DNA from 3 places in the Actimicrobium sp. CCI2.3 genome. Region 1 is predicted to be linked to each of the others. Evidence: predicted binding sites of a transcription regulator. Region 1 holds the regulator's gene; each other region holds the start of a gene.
The links. The regulator sigma-54, encoded in region 1, starts transcription at its own class of promoters, with help from an activator protein. The targets are predictions, from matches to a motif close to TGGCANGNAANCTGCTTT.
Positions count from the first base shown of each region.

Region 1 (6,870 bases):
GGTTGCGGAATGGTGATGGCAGCCGACCTGTCATGTCGTCTCGGACTCATTGACGTGGTCGCAAAAGACCGCCTGACACGCATTGTCGGTGCCGCCGGTTTGCCGGTCATCGCGCCTGACCTCGGGTTAGCTACCTGGCTGGAGCTGATGCAGGTGGACAAAAAAAACGAAGGCGGGGCGATCAAATTTATCCTGTTGCAACCACTGGGCAAGGCATTGATCCGCAACGTGCCTGATTCAATCCTGGCCCAGACACTGCACGCCTGCGTGCAGCGTGCCTGCTGACCAACAAGGAGAATAATTGATGAATGAGGAATTGGTGCTCGCACCGTATGCCGCCCGGTCCGCCGGATCGACCGGCCGCAAGTTTGCCGAAGCGGCACCGACCTCGCGCTCCGAATTTCAGCGTGATCGCGACCGCATCATCCATTGCGCTGCTTTTCGTCGGCTTGAGTACAAAACACAGGTGTTCGTGAATCACGAAGGTGACCTGTTCCGAACGCGCCTGACGCACACGATCGAGGTGGCACAAATCGCCCGCTCGGTGGCGCGCAATTTGCGGCTCAATGAAGACTTGATCGAAGCGATCTCGCTGGCGCACGATCTCGGTCATACGCCATTCGGGCATGCGGGTCAGGATGCGCTCAATGCCTGCATGGCCGACTACGGTGGCTTTGAACACAACCTGCAAAGCTTGCGGGTGGTCGATGTGCTGGAAGAGCGTTACGGCGCCTTCGACGGTCTCAATCTGATGTTTGAAACGCGCGAGGGGATCCTCAAGCACTGTTCCGCCGTCAATGCCCGCACGCTCGGTGCGATCGGCCAGCGCTTTCTCGACAAGAAGCAGCCGACGCTGGAGGCGCAACTGGCTAACCTGGCCGATGAAATTGCCTATAACAACCACGACATTGATGATGGGCTGCGGTCCGGTTTGATCAGCGAAGCACAACTCGATCAGATCGACTTGTATGCGCGTCATCGGCATCAAGTCGAACAGGCTTATCCGGGTATCAGCGGTCGCCGCGCGATCAGTGAAACGATACGCCGCATGATTAATGCGCTGGTGGTTGACCTGATTGATACCTCGCGCGAGCGCATCCGGGAAGTCCGGCTGGACAGCGTCGATGATGTGCGCAATGCACCGCCTCTGATCGCCTTTTCACCGGAGATGCACGCCCAGGCGACGCTGCTCAAGCAATTCCTTCGGGAGAACTTGTATCGCCATTATCTGGTCAATCGCATGACCAGCAAGGCACGCCGCATCGTCACCGATCTGTTCACCGCCTTCATGGCCGAGCCCGGCCTGCTGTCACCGGATTACGAGTTTCGTGAAGGCGATACCACCAGTCAGGTGCGCAAGGTGGCGGACTATATCGCCGGCATGACAGACCGCTATGCGATCCGTGAGCACCGGCGACTGTTCATGATGGACGAACTCTGAATCGACAGACCTGCAAGAGCGCGGCTGTCACTGATCGATGAGTTCACGCAGCGGGTGCGCGTGAGCAGGCCAGGCTGGTGTAAAGAAGTCCTCCACCATCGCCTCAGTGACGTGCGTCAGGTCGGCCGGTTGCCAGCGCGGCTGGTTGTCCTTGTCGATGACTACCGCACGAATGCCTTCGATGACTTCGCCTCGCGTAAATGCATGCCGCACCATCGTGCGCTCCATGCGCAGACAGCCTGCCAGATCCAGTGCGGCACCCAATCGCAACTGCCGCAAGGTCACGGCCATCATCAGCGGTGAGCGTTTCTGCATCGTCGCCAGGGTCGCTTGTGCGAACGCACACTCGTCACCGGCCAGTGAGTCGGCGATCTGCGTGACCGAATCGAATCCGAAATGCTGCGCAATGCGCGATTGATTCTGCGCCAGTTTGCTGCCCGCCGGATCGCAAGCGATGGCGAACGGTTCGGCATAGGCACGGATCGCTGCACGCAGGTCACCACCGGAAAACTGATCGACTAATTCCTGCAGGCCCGCCAAGGCACTGGACGGAAGGAACAGGTCAGCCAGTCCCGCATGGAGTGCATCGGCAGCCCCAATCATCTCGCCGGAGACCCCGAGGTAGGTGCCAAGTTGTCCTGCCGTGCGCGACAGGAAATAGCTGCCGCCAACATCCGGGAACAAGCCGATATTGACTTCTGGCATCGCCATTTTTGTTCGTTCGGTAACGATGCGAAGCCGGTTCTGCACACCGCTTTGCGCCAGCCCCATGCCACCGCCCATGACGATGCCGTCCAGTACGGCGATCCAGGGTTTCGGATAAAAATGGATCAGATGGTTGAGGGCATATTCTTCGGTGAAAAAATCTTCCAGCGCAGCACTGCCGCCTTGCGGGGTGGACGTACCGGCCTGATGGAAAAAGCGGATATCGCCACCGGCACAAAATGCTTTTTCGCTGCTGCCCCTGATCAGCACGGCGTGCACCGTCGCACTGTCGCGCCAGTCCAGCAGGATACGCGTCAGGTCGCGCACCATCGCGAGCGATAACGAGTTGAGGGCCTTGGGGCGATCCAGTGTGATCTGGCCGGTCGTGTTCTTGATCTGGGTGTCGATGAGTGCGGTCATGGTCGGGATTCGTATTCGGTTGTGCACAAGTCAATTGCATGAAATCAAAAAGGGCGCAATCAATGCGCCCTAAGTGGAATGTGCCAGTTTGCCCGGCAGCGGGTTCGATCAGGAGGAAACGATGGCAACAACCGGTTCAGGGATGTGCTTGATGGCGTCGTGCTGATGATCCTGCAATTTGGTTTTGTACTTGATGACCTGGCGATCGAGCTTGTCGATCAGCGCATCAATTGCGGCATATAAGTCCTCCGCAATACTCTCGGCGTGCAAGTCTTTGCCGCGCAGATGCAGGTTGATTTCTGCTCGCTGCCGCTTTTCTTTTTCCGGGAGTTTTTCTACCGTCAGGATGACGGCAATATCAATGACATGGTCGAAATGGCGCTTGATACGCTCAAGCTTGCTTTGCACATATTCACGAATGGCAGGGGTCACTTCGAGATGATGTCCACTGATTGTGAGATTCATACAGCGCTCCTTTGAATAATGCCGATGGAGGTTCGGAGCCGGACCCGCTACGGATGGGGTGCTTCGAACACAGCGACAGTACAACACGACAAATGAAACTACAGAAACTACAGAAACTACAGGGCCTTGCGCAGGTTGACGGGGGGAATTTTCAGGGCTTCGCGATACTTTGCGACCGTACGCCTTGCTACCACCATACCCTGTTCTCCCAGCATGTCTGCGATTTTACTGTCAGAAAATGGAATCTTCGGGTCTTCGGCTCCTATCAATTGTTTGATGAGTGCCCGTATTGCCGTTGAAGAGGCTTCACCGCCTGTTTCAGTGGCAACGTGGCTGCCAAAAAAATACTTTAGCTCGAACATGCCATGTGGAGTCAGCATGTATTTCTGGGTGGTCACACGGGAGATAGTGCTCTCGTGCAGACCGAGTGTATCAGCAATTTCGCGCAAAACAAGGGGGCGCATGGCGACCGCTCCATGCGAAAAAAAGTTCCGCTGTCGCTCCACGATGGCCTGCGCGACGCGCAGGATGGTGTCGAATCGCTGGCGCATATTTTTGATCAGCCACTTGGCTTCCTGCAGCTGTGACGTGAGCGATCCATCCCCTTTGCTTTGCTTGAGAATGTTGGCGTACATCGCATTGACCCGCAGTCGCGGCATCACATCATGGTTCAGCATGACCTGCCAGCCGCCCTTGGTGCGCTTGACGATCACGTCCGGCACCACGTAATCGGACGTACCGCCGCCGAAGATCGCGCCCGGATGCGGGTTGCACTGGCGGATCACACTTTGGGCTTCGCGCAGGTCTTCATCATCGCAGTCGAGGGCTTTTTTGAGCTTGCTGAAATCACGCTGCGCAAACAGTGTCAGATGGTTGTCGACGATGGCTAACGCCATGCGTCGGGTGACCATGGCGATGTCGGGGAAGCGCTTGATTTGCAGTGCCAGACATTCGGACGCATTGCGTGCGCCAACGCCGGGTGGATCGAAACTCTGTAGCAGTTTCAAAGCGATAGTCAGCTCTTCAGGCTCGATCTCCAGTTCAGCTGGCAAGCGCTCGAAGATGGCGTCTAGCGTGTCTTCGAGGTAGCCATTTTCATTGAGTGCATCGATCATCAATTCGACCAGTGCACGGTCGCGTTGATTGCTTACCGTGACGCGCATCTGCTCGAGCAAAAATTCACGTAGCGTCGATTCGTGCGCCTCAAGCTGGGGTCGCGCATCGTCGTCTTCCGGGGCTTTGGAAGTGCGCGCGACATCGTCGAAACTCCAGTCAGAATCGGTACTTGGCGTGGCGTCGCCGGCATCGACCTGGTCCGATGCCGGAGCGTCCGATTCGGATGGCGACGGTGCGGCGTTGGCGTCTTCGCTGGCACCTTGCTGGCGAATGCCATCGGCCCCGAGTGCGCCATCGGCCAACAGGCGCACCGAGTGATCGAGCGGATCGTCGAGTCGCTCCAGCAGCGGATTGTCGGTCAGCATTTGCTCGAGCTCCTGATGCAGTTCCAGTGTGGATAGTTGCAGCAGACGAATCGATTGCTGCAGTTGCGGGGTGAGCGCAAGATGCTGGGAGGTACGGAGCTGGAGGGATTGTTTCATCGTTGACTGTGCCTACATCCGGAAGTGTTCGCCCAGATAGACCCGTCGCACCGATTCATCGGCGATGATGGCATCCGGTCTTCCGCTGGCCAGTACCGCTCCCTGGTTGATGATGTAGGCGCGATCGCAGATGCCCAGTGTTTCACGCACGTTATGGTCGGTGATCAGGACGCCAATGCCGCGCTCTTTCAGGAAGCGCACGATGCGCTGGATTTCGATGACGGCAATCGGATCGACACCGGCGAACGGTTCATCGAGCAGCACGAAGCGCGGGTTGCTGGCTAGCGCGCGGGCAATTTCCACGCGTCGGCGCTCGCCGCCGGACAACGACAACGCCTGGTTGTCGCGCAGCTTCTCGATCTGCAGATCTTGCAGCAAGGTGTCGAGGCGCTCATTGATGACCTTCTTGGTCAATGACTTGCGCTGCTCGTCAACCTGCAGTTCCAGCACGGCACGGATATTTTCTTCGACGGTCAGCTTGCGAAAGACCGACGCTTCCTGCGGCAGGTAAGACAGTCCCAGCACTGCCCGCTGGTGGATCGGCAGACGCGAGATATCGACACCATCAAGGCGGATTTCACCGGCATCCGAAGGCACCAGGCCGACGATCATGTAGAACGAGGTGGTCTTGCCTGCACCGTTCGGTCCGAGCAAGCCAACCACCTCGCCGCTGGCGACATCGAGCGAGACATCGCTGACGACTTGCCGGATGCCATAGCTTTTCTTCAGGCCGGTGACGATGAGTTTGCTGCTGTTATCGATGAAGGAATCAGCAGGCGTCGCTAGGGCGTTGATCATTTTTGGGTGTCCGGAGTGGCGGGTGCGCGCGGCTGGATCACGGCCTTGATCCGTCCGGCACCGGCCTTGCTGTCCTGTCCTGCCGGCGTGTTATTGACCGAGAAAAATTCGCTGCGACTATCGTACGAAATGAATTCGCCTTCGACTTCGTCGGTTGGCGTCGTGCCATTGAGTCGGCGCATCTTCGCCCTTGAAAACAATTTGACCAGTTCGGTCTTGCCATCGTATTCGATGCGCTCGGCTTCTCCTTCGATCCACAGGTCAGCGCCGCCATCGCGCTTCTGGCGAAAGCTGGCCAGGCTCCCGGCTGCGGCATACAAGGTGGCGAACTGATAGCCCGCTGCGTCCTGTACCACCACCACGCGTGCGGCTTTCATGAGCAGCGTGCCGCGGGTGACTACGACCGCGCCGGTGAACGTATTGACTTGCTTGACGTCGTCGTAAGCCATCTGGTCGGCATCGACGACAGTGGGTTTGGTGGAGTCGGCTTTTTCAGCATGCACGGCTGGCACGATGGCCGCATTGAACATGAATAAAAAAACGAAAAAAAGCGATTTCATGAAAATTCCTGGTGGAGGGTACGAAAAAAAGTCGGGCAAGACATCAGCGCACCGGTGCAGGTGGAAATACGCCGTGCACCCGGTTGGCCAGGTCGAGCTGGCGGGTGGCGTTGTTGGCGACCATGCCCGTGCCATTCAGTAAGTTTTTACCCATCAGCATTTTGACGGGCTTGTCGGTTTTCATCACGTCGTCGTTGGGCAGTAGCAAAAGATACTCCGACGTGAGATGAAAATTCTGGGTGGTGCCTGATGCCGGTCGGTCGACATCGACGTTATCGATCATCTGTACTTCGGTGTTATCGCTATTGACCAGCGCGCGCTCCGAGCGCATCACCATCGGTGGCAAGTTGTTGGCGAGGTGATAGATCACCGGCTTGGTGATTTCATACGAGTCGTCGCGTGGCAGATGGGTCAGTACATCGCCGGAAATGTTGTAGCGCGCAGTGCGGGATTTCGCCATCTTGACGAAGGTGAAATTTTTCACGTAGTAGTCGGGTGCGCTGCGTGGCGTGTCTTGCAGATCCGGCCCCCCCGTTTTGCGCAGCACCTCGAGCACCCAATAACTGCCAAGCACCAGTACGATGCCCAGTGCGATCAGCAGCCAGAGCCGCAGGCGATTGGCAGAATTTTCTGCGCTCATGACAGGTACGGTGCCAGCGCCGCCTCATAGTTGCCCTGGGCGCGCAGAATCAGGTCGCACAATTCACGCACGGCACCGGTGCCACCTGGTGCGGAGGTGATGTAATGGACGCGCTGACGCACTTCGATATGCCCATTCGGCACGCTGGCGGCAAAGCCCGCACGCAACAGGATTGGCAGATCGATGACGTCGTCGCCAATGAAGCCGCACTGGTCGGCGCTAAAGCCGGTCTGCTGCAACAGC
Region 1 covers NZ_JASJWR010000011.1:25,938-32,807, forward strand. Annotated here, with positions in the region: gene aroKB (bifunctional shikimate kinase/3-dehydroquinate synthase AroKB) at 1-285, shown strand, start outside; gene QN370_RS08060 (deoxyguanosinetriphosphate triphosphohydrolase) at 305-1,441, shown strand; gene QN370_RS08065 (enoyl-CoA hydratase/isomerase family protein) at 1,469-2,566, opposite strand; gene hpf (ribosome hibernation-promoting factor, HPF/YfiA family) at 2,675-3,031, opposite strand; gene QN370_RS08075 (RNA polymerase factor sigma-54) at 3,148-4,629, opposite strand; gene lptB (LPS export ABC transporter ATP-binding protein) at 4,642-5,427, opposite strand; gene lptA (lipopolysaccharide transport periplasmic protein LptA) at 5,424-5,987, opposite strand; gene lptC (LPS export ABC transporter periplasmic protein LptC) at 6,031-6,627, opposite strand; gene QN370_RS08095 (HAD family hydrolase) at 6,624-6,870, opposite strand, start outside.

Region 2 (6,870 bases), on a different contig from region 1:
CCAGTCCGGTGAAATGGCATCTGGCCCATACCACCTGGTTTTTCGAGACCTTCATTCTCGAGCGTTTTGAAGCTGGCTTTCAGCCCCATCACCGGGCCTTCCGGGTTCTGTTCAATTCGTATTACAACGGCGTCGGCGAGAAGCATGCACGCGCGCAGCGCGGCATGATCACGCGGCCATCGCTGGCCGAAGTGCTGGCCTACCGCGCGGCAGTTGATGCACGCATCATGGCATTGCTGGAGACGGCCTCGCCAGAGCTGGCAGCGCTGATCCGTCTCGGTGTGCAGCACGAGCAGCAGCATCAGGAATTGCTGCTGACCGACCTCAAGCATTTGCTGTCGTTGAATCCGCTTTCTCCGGTTTATGCACACGATGCGACGTTGCCGTCAGTGCGGCATTCACTGCCGGGCTGGCATCGCATTGAGGCGGGCATTGTCGAGATCGGTGTCGATGATGAGGGATTTTGCTTTGACAATGAACGGCCGCGTCACCGGCAATTTGTCGAATCCTTTGCGCTGGCCACGACACTGGTAAGCAATGGCGACTATCTGGCATTTATCGATGCCGGTGGGTATGGTGATGCGGCGTTGTGGCTTTCCGAAGGCTGGGACTGGGTCTGCAACAACGCACTCACGCAACCGCTGTACTGGCGCCGTGATGCTGCGGGCCGGCAGGAATTCACCTTGCGCGGTTTGCAGCCACTGGACTTGCAGCGTCCCGTCATCCATCTGTCGTACTTTGAAGCCGATGCCTATGCGCGCTGGGCTGGCGCGCGCTTGCCGACCGAAGCGCAGTGGGAATCGGCGGTGCTATCGGCCAGCCCCGGTACCTTCGACGATCTGTTCGGCGCGTGCTGGCAATGGACCTCGAGCAGCTACGCACCGTATCCGGGTTTCGCCGCCGCCGACGGCGCGCTGGGCGAGTACAACGGCAAGTTCATGGTCAACCAGTACGTGCTGCGTGGCGGTTCATGCGCCACGCCGGATGGCCACACCCGAGCGACGTACCGGAATTTTTTTCCGGCGACGGCGCGATGGCAGTTCACGGGTATTCGGCTGGCGCAGTAGTTCGGTGCAATGCCCACGGTAGCTGATTCTGTATGCGCTCCGTCATGACCTAGCCGGGGGCGGCCCGGCAGCCGGTCACTTCTTTTTGCTTCGCCAAAAAGAAGTAACCAAGAAAAAGGCGACCGCGAAGCGGCTGCCCTTCGGGTTCCCAAAAGCCGGAGCCAGTCAGGGGGAGGGCCGCAAACTCGCTTCGCTCAGACATGCGTCCCTCTGATCCCCTGCCTGACTCCGACTTTTGGCAGCTGCTTCAATGCGGAACAGGTCAACGTCAACTGCCACGTCAACATCAACATCAACATCAACATCAACATCAACGGTCGGTTGTAGGGTGCAATAACCGAAGGGCATTGCACCGAATGCACTGAATGCGATCGCCAAAATCGAGCAGTAAAGTTACATGAAACGAAGGCATTAGGATACCGTTGTCGTGTCTATCGTGATGCATCACTGCCCCCGCAACTTCCGCCACAACGTCGTCCTGCTGACCCCCAGATACTTCGCCGCCGCTTCCCGGTTGCCGTCAAACCGCGCCAGCACTTCCGTCAACGACTCCGTCGGCGCTGTGCTCATCACCATCGGTGCGACGGCTCCTGCGCGCATTAATTCCGGCGCGACTGCCAGCAACAATCCCGGTGACAGGGCCTGCAGCGGTTCGGCTGCCAGATACAGCGCAACGCGTTCCATCATGTTGCGCAGTTCACGTACGTTGCCCGGCCAGCCATAACCGGCCAGCAGGGTCGAGCAGGCCAGCAGTTCTGCATGCAGGTTTGCATGCGGACGTAAACCCATCGCAGCCAGCGCATTTTTGAGGCACCAGGCGGCCAGGTCGACCTGGTCATCGGGCCGCTCGCGCAGCGGCGGCAAGGTCATGCGCAAGACGCCCAGCCGGTAAAAAAGATCGGGCCGGAAGCGGCCTTCCTGCACGCGCAAGTCGAGGTCGCAATGGGTGGCGCTGACGATGCGTACATCGACCGGGATCGGCCGGGTGCCGCCGACGCGCACGACTTCGCGTTCTTCGAGCACGCGTAATAAACGCGTTTGCAGTGGCAGCGCCATCTCGCCGATTTCATCTAGAAATAGCGTGCCGTGCTGCGCCGCTTCAAACAATCCCGCGTGACCGCCGCGACGTGAACCGGTGAACGCGCCTTCTTCATGGCCGAAGAGTTCTGCTTCCAGCAACGACTCGGCCAGCGCACCGCAATTCAAGGCCACAAACGGTTGGCGCGCGCGCGTGCTTTCGCGGTGGATGGCTTGCGCGGCCAGTTCCTTGCCGGTGCCGGTTTCGCCCTGGATCAGCACGGTCGCCGGGGAGCGGGCGAACAGCGTGATGGCTTGCCGGGCGCGCTGCATCGCCGCCGATTCACCGCGCAAATCATTGAGGCCGTGACGCGCGCGCAAGGTGTCGGCGGGCGGTGCAGGGCGACGCCGGTTACTGTCGATGCGGGTGAAGCGGGCGATGTCGAGTGCGTCGTCGAACGCATGCCGGATCGACGCCGCCGAATAGACGAACACGCCGGCCAGCCCGGCTTCTTCGGCCAGGTCGGTGATGAGACCGGCACCGACGATGGCCTGGATGCCGGCGGCTTTCAATTCGCTGATTTGCGCACGCGCATCTTCTTCGGTGACGTAGCTGCGCTGGACGATGTCGAGGCCGAAGGTGGCCTGAAACTCGGTGAGCTCCGACATCGTCTGCTGGTAGCTGATCAGCCCGATCCGCGGCGTGATCTTGCGGGCCCGGGCCAGCGCCTGCAGGACGTCGAAGCCGCTGGCCTTGGCGATGATGACTGGCACCGACAAGCGGCTTTTGAGGTAGGCCGCATTCGAGCCGGCGGCGATGACGGCGTCGCAGCGTTCCGTCACAAGGCGCTCGCGGATATGGCGCACCGCATCTTCAAAGCCGAGATGGATCGGTTCGATGGTCGCGGCGTCGCCGTACTCAAGCATGATGTCGCGGAACAGGTCGAACAGGCGCGAGATCGAGACTGTCCAGATGACCGGCTTGTCGTTCGGGTCAATGGAGGCAGGGAGGTTGGGACGGTGCATGTTTCACCTTGGCGTTTCAGTGTTGCGAGTGTAACGCAGTTTGAAACGATTCCTGGCGAATGCAAAAGCCCAGGCGAATGCGCCCCTTGTTGCACTGCAAGGGTTGGCAGCGATGCGTCGCAAGGTGGCACGGCGATTGCACTAGTGGGCGCAAGCAATTCCGATGAAACACACTCGAAAGTGACCCTCCCATGTCCCAGTATTCCGCAGGTGCTGCGTTCCGCAAGGCGATGCAAGAAGAATCCCCGTTGCAAGTCGTTGGTGCCATCAATGCCAATCATGCGTTGCTGGCAAAACGTGCCGGCTTCAAGGCCATCTACCTGTCGGGTGGCGGCGTGGCAGCCGGTTCGCTGGGCTTGCCGGACCTGGGCATTACCACGCTTGATGATGTGCTCACCGACGTGCGCCGCATCACCGATGTCTGCGACCTGCCGCTGCTGGTCGATGTCGATACCGGCTTCGGTTCGTCGGCTTTCAATGTAGCCCGTACCGTCAAGTCGATGATCAAGTTCGGTGCCGCTGCGATGCACATCGAAGACCAGGTCGGCGCCAAGCGCTGCGGTCATCGTCCGAACAAGGAAATCGTCACGCTGCAGGAAATGGTTGATCGCATCAAGGCTGCCGTCGATGCCCGTACCGATGAGAACTTCGTGATCATGGCGCGTACCGATGCACTCGCCGTCGAAGGACTGGACGCCGCGCTCGAACGCGCGATCGCTTGTGTCGAAGCCGGTGCCGACATGATCTTCCCGGAAGCCATTACCGAACTGGCGATGTACAAGCAGTTCGCCGCCGCCGTCAAGGTGCCGGTGCTGGCCAATATCACCGAGTTCGGTGCCACACCGTTGTTCACCGTGGATGAACTCAAGTCGGCTGATGTCGGGCTGGTGCTGTATCCGCTGTCGGCTTTCCGCGCCATGAACAAGGCCGCCGAAAACGTCTACACCGCGATCCGCCGCGACGGCTCGCAGCAAGCCGTGGTCGACACGATGCAGACCCGCAAGGAGCTTTACGACCGCATCGATTACTACTCGTACGAAGACAAGCTCGACGCGCTGTTCGCTGCACAGAACGCCAAAAAATAATTCAGACATCATTCAAGAAGAGAGACCCGCCATGACCGAATCCGTACCTGCTTTCAAGCCGAAAAAATCCGTTGCATTGTCCGGTGTCACCGCTGGCAATACCGCACTGTGCACGGTCGGCAAGACCGGTAATGATCTGCACTATCGCGGCTACGACATTCTCGATATCGCTGACACCTGCGAATTTGAAGAGATCGCGCATTTGCTGGTACACGGCAAACTGCCGACCAGCGCCGAACTGCATGCTTACAAGACCAAACTGAAAGCCCTGCGCGGCTTGCCTGCCAATGTGAAGCTGGTGCTCGAAGCGTTGCCGGCGTCGTCGCATCCGATGGATGTGATGCGCACCGGCGTCTCGGCGATGGGTTGCATGCTGCCGGAAAAAGACGATCACAACACGCCGGGTGCACGCGATATCGCGGACCGCCTGATGGCGTCGCTTGGCTCGATGCTGCTGTACTGGCATCACTACAGCAGCAACGGCAAACGCATCGAAACGCAGACCGAAGACGAATCTATTGGCGCGCATTTCCTGCATCTGCTGCACGGCAAGAAGCCATCCGAAGCGTGGGAAAAAGCGATGCACACGTCGCTGATCCTGTACGCCGAACACGAATTCAATGCCTCGACGTTTGCTGCCCGCGTGGTCGCTGGCACAGGCTCGGACATGTTCTCTGCGATCACCGGCGGCATCGGTGCGTTGCGCGGACCCAAGCATGGTGGTGCCAATGAAGTCGCCTTTGAAATCCAGAAACGCTACGACAATCCCGATGAAGCCGAAGCCGACATCCGTCGCCGCGTCGACAACAAGGAAGTCGTGATCGGTTTTGGTCATCCGGTCTATACCGTTTCGGACCCGCGCAACAAGGTCATCAAGGATGTTGCCCGAGCGCTGTCGATCGAAGAAGGCTCGACCAAGATGTTCGATATCGCCGAGCGTCTCGAAACCGTGATGTGGGAAGCCAAGCGGATGTTCCCTAACCTCGACTGGTTCTCGGCGGTGTCGTACCACATGATGGGCGTGCCGACCGCGATGTTCACGCCACTGTTCGTCATCGCACGGACGTCAGGCTGGGCCGCGCATATCATCGAGCAACGCATCGACAACAAGATCATTCGCCCGAGCGCCAACTATGTCGGTCCTGATGATCTGGCTTTTGTGCCGATCAGCAAGCGCAAGTAAGAACGCGTTAGCGCCTCCACACCTTCTCTAAAGGACGCCATGAATAGCGAATACCGCAAGCCCCTGCCGGGCACCAAGCTCGATTATTTTGACACCCGCGCCGCAGTCGATGCCATCACCCCCGGCGCATACGCCACGCTGCCCTACACCTCGCGTGTACTGGCCGAAAACCTGGTCCGTCGCTGCGATCCGGCGACGCTCAAGGCGTCGCTGTTGCAACTCATTGAGCGCAAGCAGGACCTGGATTTTCCGTGGTTCCCGGCCCGCGTGGTCTGCCATGACATCCTCGGTCAGACCGCGCTGGTCGACCTGGCTGGCCTGCGTGATGCGATTGCTGCCGAGGGCGGCGATCCTGCGCTGGTCAATCCGGTGGTGCCGACCCAGCTGGTGGTGGACCACTCGCTGGCGGTGGAATTCGGTGGCTTCGACAAGGATGCGTTCGAAAAAAATCGCGCCATCGAAGACCGTCGTAACGATGACCGTTTTCATTTCATCGACTGGACCAAGAAGGCGTTCAAGAACGTCGACGTGATCCCGTCAGGTAATGGCATCCTGCATCAGATCAACCTCGAAAGCATGAGCCCGGTGATCCAGGTCAAGGACAACGTGGCCTTCCCGGATACGCTGGTCGGGACCGACTCGCATACTCCGATGGTCGATGCGCTGGGCGTGCTGGCCATTGGTGTCGGTGGCCTCGAAGCCGAAAGCGTGATGCTGGGACGCGCCTCCTACATGCGTCTGCCGGACATCATCGGCGTCGAGCTGACCGGCAAGCCGCAGCCCGGTATCACGGCCACCGATACGGTGCTGGCGCTGACCGAGTTCTTGCGCAACGCCAAAGTCGTGTCGTCGTACCTCGAATTCTTCGGTGCCGGTGCGGCCCACTTGACGCTGGGTGACCGCGCCACGATTTCAAACATGGCACCGGAATACGGCTCCACCGCAGCGATGTTCTACATCGATGCGCAAACCATCACGTACCTGAAGCTGACTGGCCGCGACGACGAACTGGTCAAGCTGGTCGAAATTTATGCGCGCGAAACCGGCCTGTGGGCCGAGACGCTGACCGAGGTGAAGTACGAACGTGTCTTGCACTTTGACCTCAGCACTGTCGTGCGCAACATGGCCGGACCATCGAATCCGCACAAGCGCGTGCCGACCTCGGAACTGGCTGCACGCGGTATCGCCGGCAAGGTCGAGAACGAGCCGGGGTTGTTGCCCGATGGTGCCGTGATCATTGCCGCCATCACCAGTTGCACCAACACCAGCAATCCGCGCAACATGATTGCCGCCGGCCTGCTGGCACGCAATGCCAACCGGCGCGGCCTGACCCGCAAGCCGTGGGTAAAAAGCTCGCTGGCCCCCGGCTCGAAAACGGTTGCGCTGTATCTGGAAGAAGCCAAGCTGTTGCCCGAACTGGAAACCCTCGGCTTCGGTGTGGTCGCCTTTGCCTGCACGACCTGCAACGGCATGAGCGGCGCGCTCGATCCGG
Region 2 covers NZ_JASJWR010000029.1:11,425-18,294, forward strand. Annotated here, with positions in the region: gene egtB (ergothioneine biosynthesis protein EgtB) at 1-1,067, shown strand, start outside; gene prpR (propionate catabolism operon regulatory protein PrpR) at 1,512-3,110, opposite strand; gene prpB (methylisocitrate lyase) at 3,302-4,195, shown strand; gene prpC (2-methylcitrate synthase) at 4,227-5,378, shown strand; gene acnD (Fe/S-dependent 2-methylisocitrate dehydratase AcnD) at 5,418-6,870, shown strand, end outside.
Region 2: the regulator sigma-54 is predicted to act here: its motif matches at 3,236-3,253, upstream of prpB (methylisocitrate lyase).

Region 3 (6,870 bases), on a different contig from region 1:
CGGGGATGTCGGTGATGACCTTGTCGGTGACGGTATCGATGACCGACACCGTGCCGGAACCTTCGTTGGGAACATACGCAAACGGTGCCGCGAAGACGGCAGCAGGCAGGATAGCGGCGATAGTGGCAGTGATCAGCAGACGACGAATCAACATGGCAAATCCAATCAGAAAGGTGAGCGGGTGGCGCGTAGCCACATGCGGGAAATCAGGTTGTCGCGGTCGATCAGCTGATGCTTGAGGACCGCCAGAATATGCAGGATGACGAAGGCTCCCAGCACGAGTGCTGTCAGTTTATGGGTCTGGTTGAAGAAGGCATAGATCACCTTGTCATCGCTGCCCCACGGTGCCAACCGGACCATGTTGAAGAGCTTCACGCCATGCTTGCTGAAGTTCGAGGCCAGATACCCGGACAGCGGCATCAGCACCATGCAGGCATACAGCACGCCATGGCTGAGGCTGGCAGCACGTCGTTGCCAGCGCGGCGTGGATGCCGGCAGCGGTGGTGGCGTATGGGTCAGGCGCCAGGCAAGGCGCAGCAGGATCAGCAGGCCGATGACGATGCCGGTGCTCTTGTGCAGATTGATGAAAAGGCCACGCTCGGGTGTGTTGCGCGGGACATCGCCGAGATACCAACCGAACAGGTATTGGCCGAGCAGGAGCATGGCAATCAGCCAGTGCAAGGTGATGGCAGTGCGGTTGTAATGGGCGGGCATCGTGGCGGGGTTCCTTCGTCTCTGGTTGCGCATCGTCGGGATCAAAGTCCCTGCGTCTGCGCCGAAGGGTATCACTGAATTTTCGGTAGCGGCCACCATGGCGATCAATTGGCGTGGTCGCTTGATTGCGCTGCCTGACCTGGTGCTCCAGATTGGTTGAGCCAATTTGGAACACTCTGACAGGGGGTTGTTCGAAAAAAAAACAGTCCGCCCCTGCCGGTTCGATACGCCGCCCGTGCGGACGGGTTGGCATGCCGATTGCTCAATGCCAGATGTGCAACCAGCACCCGGACAAAGACCAGAGACAGCATCATCACAAAGTATTACTACAACGAGGAGCAGGACAATGAACATGGCAGACTTCAGCAAGCTCGGCGTAAAAAATCCCTTCGCAACCCGCTACGACAACTTCATCGGCGGCAAATTTGTCCCGCCGGTGAAAGGCGAATACTTCGAGAACATCAGTCCTATCATCGGCAAGGCTTTCTGCGAAATCGCCCGTTCGACGGCAGAAGATATCGAACTCGCGCTCGACGCGGCCCATGCCGCAAAAACCGCCTGGGGCAAAACCTCGCTGGCTGACCGCTCCAACATTCTCAACAAAATTGCTGACCGCATGGAAGCCAACCTTGGCTTGCTGGCACTGGCCGAGACCATCGACAACGGCAAGCCGATCCGCGAAACCACGCTGGCCGACATCCCGCTGGCAATCGATCATTTCCGCTACTTCGCCGGTTGCATCCGCGCCCAGGAAGGCAGCGTTTCGCAGATCGATGCCGAGACCTACGCCTATCATTTTCATGAGCCGCTTGGCGTGGTCGGCCAGATCATTCCGTGGAATTTTCCGATCCTGATGGCGGTCTGGAAAATGGCACCGGCACTGGCTGCCGGTAACTGCATCGTCCTGAAACCGGCTGAGCAGACGCCCGCCTCGATCATGGTCTGGATCGACCTGATCAAGGACTTGCTGCCACCGGGCGTGCTCAACATCGTCAACGGTTTTGGTCTTGAAGCCGGCAAGCCGCTGGCCTCGAACAAGCGCATCGCCAAGATCGCCTTCACCGGCGAAACCGGCACCGGTCGTCTGATCATGCAATACGCCGCGCAAAATATCATCCCGGTCACGCTGGAACTGGGTGGCAAATCGCCGAATATTTTCTTCGCTGACGTGATGGATCAGGACGATGCGTTCTTTGACAAATGCCTCGAAGGCTTCGCGATGTTCGCGTTGAACCAGGGCGAAGTCTGTACCTGTCCATCGCGGGTGCTGATCCAGGAATCGATTTACGAGCGCTTCATCGAACGTGCCGTCAAACGCGTCGCCGCCATCAAGCAAGGCAATCCGTTCGAGATGTCGACGCAGATCGGCGCGCAGGCGTCCCATGAGCAGCTCGAAAAAATCCTGTCCTATCTGGACATCGGCAAACAGGAAGGTGCCAAGTGCCTCATCGGTGGCGAGCGCAAGATGCTGGAAGGCGATCTGGCCGGCGGATATTACGTCCAGCCGACGATTTTTCAGGGCAACAACAAGATGCGGATTTTTCAGGAAGAGATTTTCGGACCGGTCGTTTCGGTCACAACCTTCAAGGATGAAGACGAAGCGCTCGAGATTGCCAACGACACCTTGTACGGATTGGGTTCGGGCCTGTGGACACGCGACGGCTCGCGTGCCTTCCGTGTCGGTCGTGGCATTCAGGCTGGCCGCGTCTGGACCAACTGTTATCACCTGTACCCGGCACACGCCGCGTTCGGTGGGTACAAGCAATCCGGCATCGGCCGCGAAAATCACAAGATGATGCTCGAGCATTATCAGCAAACCAAGAATCTGCTGGTGAGTTATAGCCCGAATGCGATGGGGTTCTTTTAAAGGGCGGTTTGTAGTGCGCGCGCGGGCACATTCGTGCCCACGCGACGGGGCGGCATTGATGTTGATGTTGATGTTGATGTTGATGTTGATGTTGATGTTGATGTTGACTTTGACTTTGACTTTGACTTTGACTTTGACCTTGACCTTGACCTGTTCCGCATTGAGATAGCTGCCAAAAGTCGGAGTCAGGCAGGGGATAAGAAGGGCGCATGTCTGAGCGAAGCGAGTTTGCGACCTTCCCCCTGACTGGCTCCGGCTTTTGGGAACCCGAAGGGCAGCAGTCTCGCGGTCGCCTTTTTCTTGGTTACTTTCTTTTTGGCGAAGCAAAAAGAAGTGACCGGCTGCCGGGCCGCCCCCGGCTTGGTCGTGGCGAAGTAGAAAAAGAATCAGCAACCCCAGCACGGAAATTGGAGGGCAAGCGCTCCGAACCCGCAAGCAGGGTCAGAGTAATTTTCGCGATGAAGCCTGCGAAAAAAAACTCTGACCCTGGTTGCTATTGATGGTGGTTTGCAACCGCCTGGAAAAGCGAACCTGAGCCTCCTTGAAGTTGAAGTTGAAGTTGACCTGTCCCGCATAGAGGCAACTGCCAGGCCGCCCCGGCCTGGTCATGACGGACCACGAACAGAATCAGCTTCCGCAGTCCGCAGGTAGCGTGTGCAAAAAAGCTTCCCCACAAGTGCTTTCCACAACCATTTTTCAATGAGGAAATGATGACCACCGATCCAGTCCCGCGCGTTATCGCAACCGACAGCGCCCACGCCTTTCTCTCCACGCTAAAAGAAAAATACGGCGCGCTGATGTTCTTTCAGTCCGGCGGTTGCTGCGACGGCAGTTCGCCACTGTGTTACTTGCAAGGCGATTTCCCGGTCAGCGATGACGACGTCTATCTCGGCAGTCTCGATGGCACGCCATTTTTCATGGGCCACGACCAGTTCGCCTACTGGAAACACACCCAGCTGATCATCGATGTCGTGGCCGGCATGGGCGGCATGTTCTCGCTCGATAACGGCACCGGAAAACGCTTCCTGACCCGCTCGCGGCTATTCACTGACGAGGAAAATATCGCGCTGGAAACCACGGTACTCACGCGTCCGTGACAACGCGCAGTGTGCTGTAGTGTTTTGCAACAGTGAACTTTTTTGACGCAACAACGGTGTGACAGAGAGGCGGTTTTACCGCCCAAACAGGCCAAAACACGATGGCACGCCGATTGCCTATAAGGCATCAGGACTGATTTGTTCGGCCCAGACCGATCGCAGCCTGCACTGCATTTCATTCAACCGGAGGGGACTATGTACAAAAAATTGTTGGGGACATTGATTGTGAGCGCGCTGTCCGGCGCATTGCCGGCGCATGCCGTTGATGTGACCGATGCGATGATTGCCAATGATGAAAAATCAGGCAACGATGTGCTGTCCTACGGGATGGGTACGCAGGGCCAGCGCTATTCGACACTGACCCAGCTCAATACCAAAACCGTCGCCGGCCTGGTACCAGCCTGGTCGTTTTCATTTGGTGGCGAAAAACAGCGCGGCCAGGAATCGCAACCGGTCATCCATGACGGCCGCATGTTCGTCACCGGTTCCTACTCGCGTCTGTATGCACTGGACGTGAAGACTGGCGCGAAGTTATGGAAGTACGAGCATCGTCTGCCGGAAGGCATCATGCCTTGTTGCGACGTCGTCAACCGGGGCGCAGCGCTGTTCGGTAATCTCGTTATTTTCAGCACGCTCGATGCCCAGCTGGTCGCGCTCGATCAGGCCACCGGCAACCTAGTCTGGAAAGAAAAAATCGACGATTACGCCGCCGGCTATTCGAATACCGCCGCGCCACTGATTGCCAAAGGCATGTTGCTGACCGGTGTCTCCGGTGGAGAATTCGGTGTCGTGGGTCGGGTTGAAGCACGCGACCCGATGACCGGAAAATTGATCTGGATGCGTCCGACCGTCGAAGGTCACATGGGCTACAAGTACGACAAGGATGGCAAGAAAACCGAACTCGGCATCTCTGGCACGCTCAACAAATCCTGGCCTGGCGAACTTTGGAAAACCGGTGGTGCCGCAACCTGGCTCGGTGGCACGTATGACGCCACCACGGGTCTTGCGTATTTCGGCACCGGCAATCCATCGCCATGGAACAGCCATCTGCGTCCGGGCGATAACCTGTACTCGTCCTCGACCGTCGCGCTTGACGTCACCACCGGCGACATCAAGTGGCACTACCAGACCACACCGCATGACGGCTGGGATTACGACGGCGTCAATGAACTCGTGACCTTCGACATGGGTGGCAAGCGACTCGGCGGCAAGGCCGATCGTAACGGTTTCTTCTACGTCATCGATGCCAAAACCGGCAAGCTGGAAAACGCCTTCCCGTTCGTCAAGAAAATTACCTGGGCCTCCAGCATCGACCTGAAAACCGGTCGTCCGAACTACATCGAAGCGGGCCGCCCCGGCGATCCGACCAAAGGTGCGGATGGCAAGAAAGGCGCGACCGTGTATGCCGCGCCTTCCTTCCTCGGTGGCAAAAATCAGCAACCGATGGCCTACAGTCCGAAGACCAACCTGTTCTATGTCCCTGCCAATGAATGGGCGATGGAAATCTGGAATGAGCCGGTCGGATACAAGAAAGGCGCTGCCTTCCTCGGTGCTGGTTTTGCCATCCGGACCATCAACGATGACTACATCGGTGCATTGCGCGCGATGGATCCGAAGACCGGCAAGATCGTCTGGGAAAACAAGAACGTCGCGCCGTTGTGGGGTGGCGTGATGAGCACTGCGGGTGACCTGGTGTTCTACGGAACGCCGGAAGGTTTCCTGAAAGCGCTCGACGCCCGCACCGGCAAGGAACTCTGGAAATTCCAGACTGGTTCCGGCGTCGTGGCGCCGCCGATCACCTGGATGGACGGCGGCGTGCAATACGTCGCAGTCGTCTCCGGTTGGGGTGGTGCGGTGCCACTGTGGGGTGGTGACGTGGCGGCCAAGGTCAGCTATCTGGAGCAAGGTGGTTCGGTCTGGGTTTTCAAGCTGGCGGGGTCGACGGCGGTGGCTTTGAAGTAGGGACGGCAAGGGCATGCCGGAACCGAATGATCCGGTATGCCTGCAGATAATAAAAACGGAAAAGCCAGCAAGTCGATTTGCCGGCCTTTTTCTATTTTTTAATATTGCTAAGCTAAAACTTAATTTAAATAAAAGTTATATTAATTAATTATATTTTTAAACTAAATAATTTTTTAAATAAAGTTACTTCATATGGAATTTTCACTTTTATGAGAAGAGAGTTCATCTTTTGAAAAAGTGCCATCTTTATTTTTATCAATGCGGTTAAATGCTTTGCTGTCGAAGAGCACTCTTCCATACGCCTGGTATTCATTTCTTTCGTCGTCGGTGAGCGTAGAACCCTCGGCAATTTTTTCATCTAATTTATTAAAGCGATCCAACATATATTGAGTTGTCAGTTCGCCATTTTTTTGAGCCTTTGCTAGTGTTCTTAATGTTGATTTGGCTTGGGCAAATGTTATTTGATCTGTATTGAGTCCGTTGAATTTATCGATGGATGCTTGTACTGCAGGTTTTTGTGCTGTGCTGACATCGTGTAAATAGTCGTGTTGAAATCTTTTTCTGGCACTGACTGAAAAGTCGATGTTGTTATTGTCGTCCTTGTCACTGTCGGTGAAATGCGTCAGCAGAGTATCTTCCTTATTTTTATGATAGCCAGCATCCATCAGCATATCAATGCCTTGATGATTTTGATAATAAACAGTTGTTCCTTCATCTGATTTTGCATGGCTTTTAATAATAACCGTACCGCTGTGTTTTATAAGGCTATTTGCATCTTTCAGGTCGTCTGCACTTTTAATTTCTTTTTTTACTCCCTCTTTAGTAATATAAGAATCACCTATTACCGGTGCCAGTAGTTTTTTTTCATAATCATCGATTTGACTCGTATCTTGTCTTATTCGATTTGCTTTGGTGTTGTGATGTGATTTTGATTCAAGTTGGATAGCCATGATTTCGCCTCACTGATAAATGTTGATTAGACACACTAATAAACTAGTGCGAAATAAAAAATTTAAAAAGATATCAATTACCTGTTTTGTTATAAGGAATAGGTGTCGTGCTGCTGAAGTAAGTTCCAGAGGCGAACGTTCTTTACTGCCCGTAACTTGACTTGGCAGGTGGGTGACGTCTTTTATCTGAAGACACGTAATACAGGCAACTTCAAAGCCAGGCTCAACTTCGTTGATCAGTTTGGTTCGATCCGGTTGCACAATTTGGCTGGTCCGACTG
Region 3 covers NZ_JASJWR010000040.1:4,385-11,254, reverse strand. Annotated here, with positions in the region: gene QN370_RS18330 (beta-propeller fold lactonase family protein) at 1-154, opposite strand, end outside; gene QN370_RS18325 (cytochrome b) at 166-714, opposite strand; gene adh (aldehyde dehydrogenase) at 1,061-2,581, shown strand; gene QN370_RS18315 (hypothetical protein) at 2,615-2,827, shown strand; gene QN370_RS18310 (DUF779 domain-containing protein) at 3,292-3,678, shown strand; gene QN370_RS18305 (PQQ-dependent methanol/ethanol family dehydrogenase) at 3,874-5,640, shown strand; gene QN370_RS18300 (hypothetical protein) at 5,829-6,590, opposite strand; gene QN370_RS18295 (hypothetical protein) at 6,600-6,870, opposite strand, start outside.
Region 3: the regulator sigma-54 is predicted to act here: its motif matches at 3,781-3,798, upstream of QN370_RS18305 (PQQ-dependent methanol/ethanol family dehydrogenase).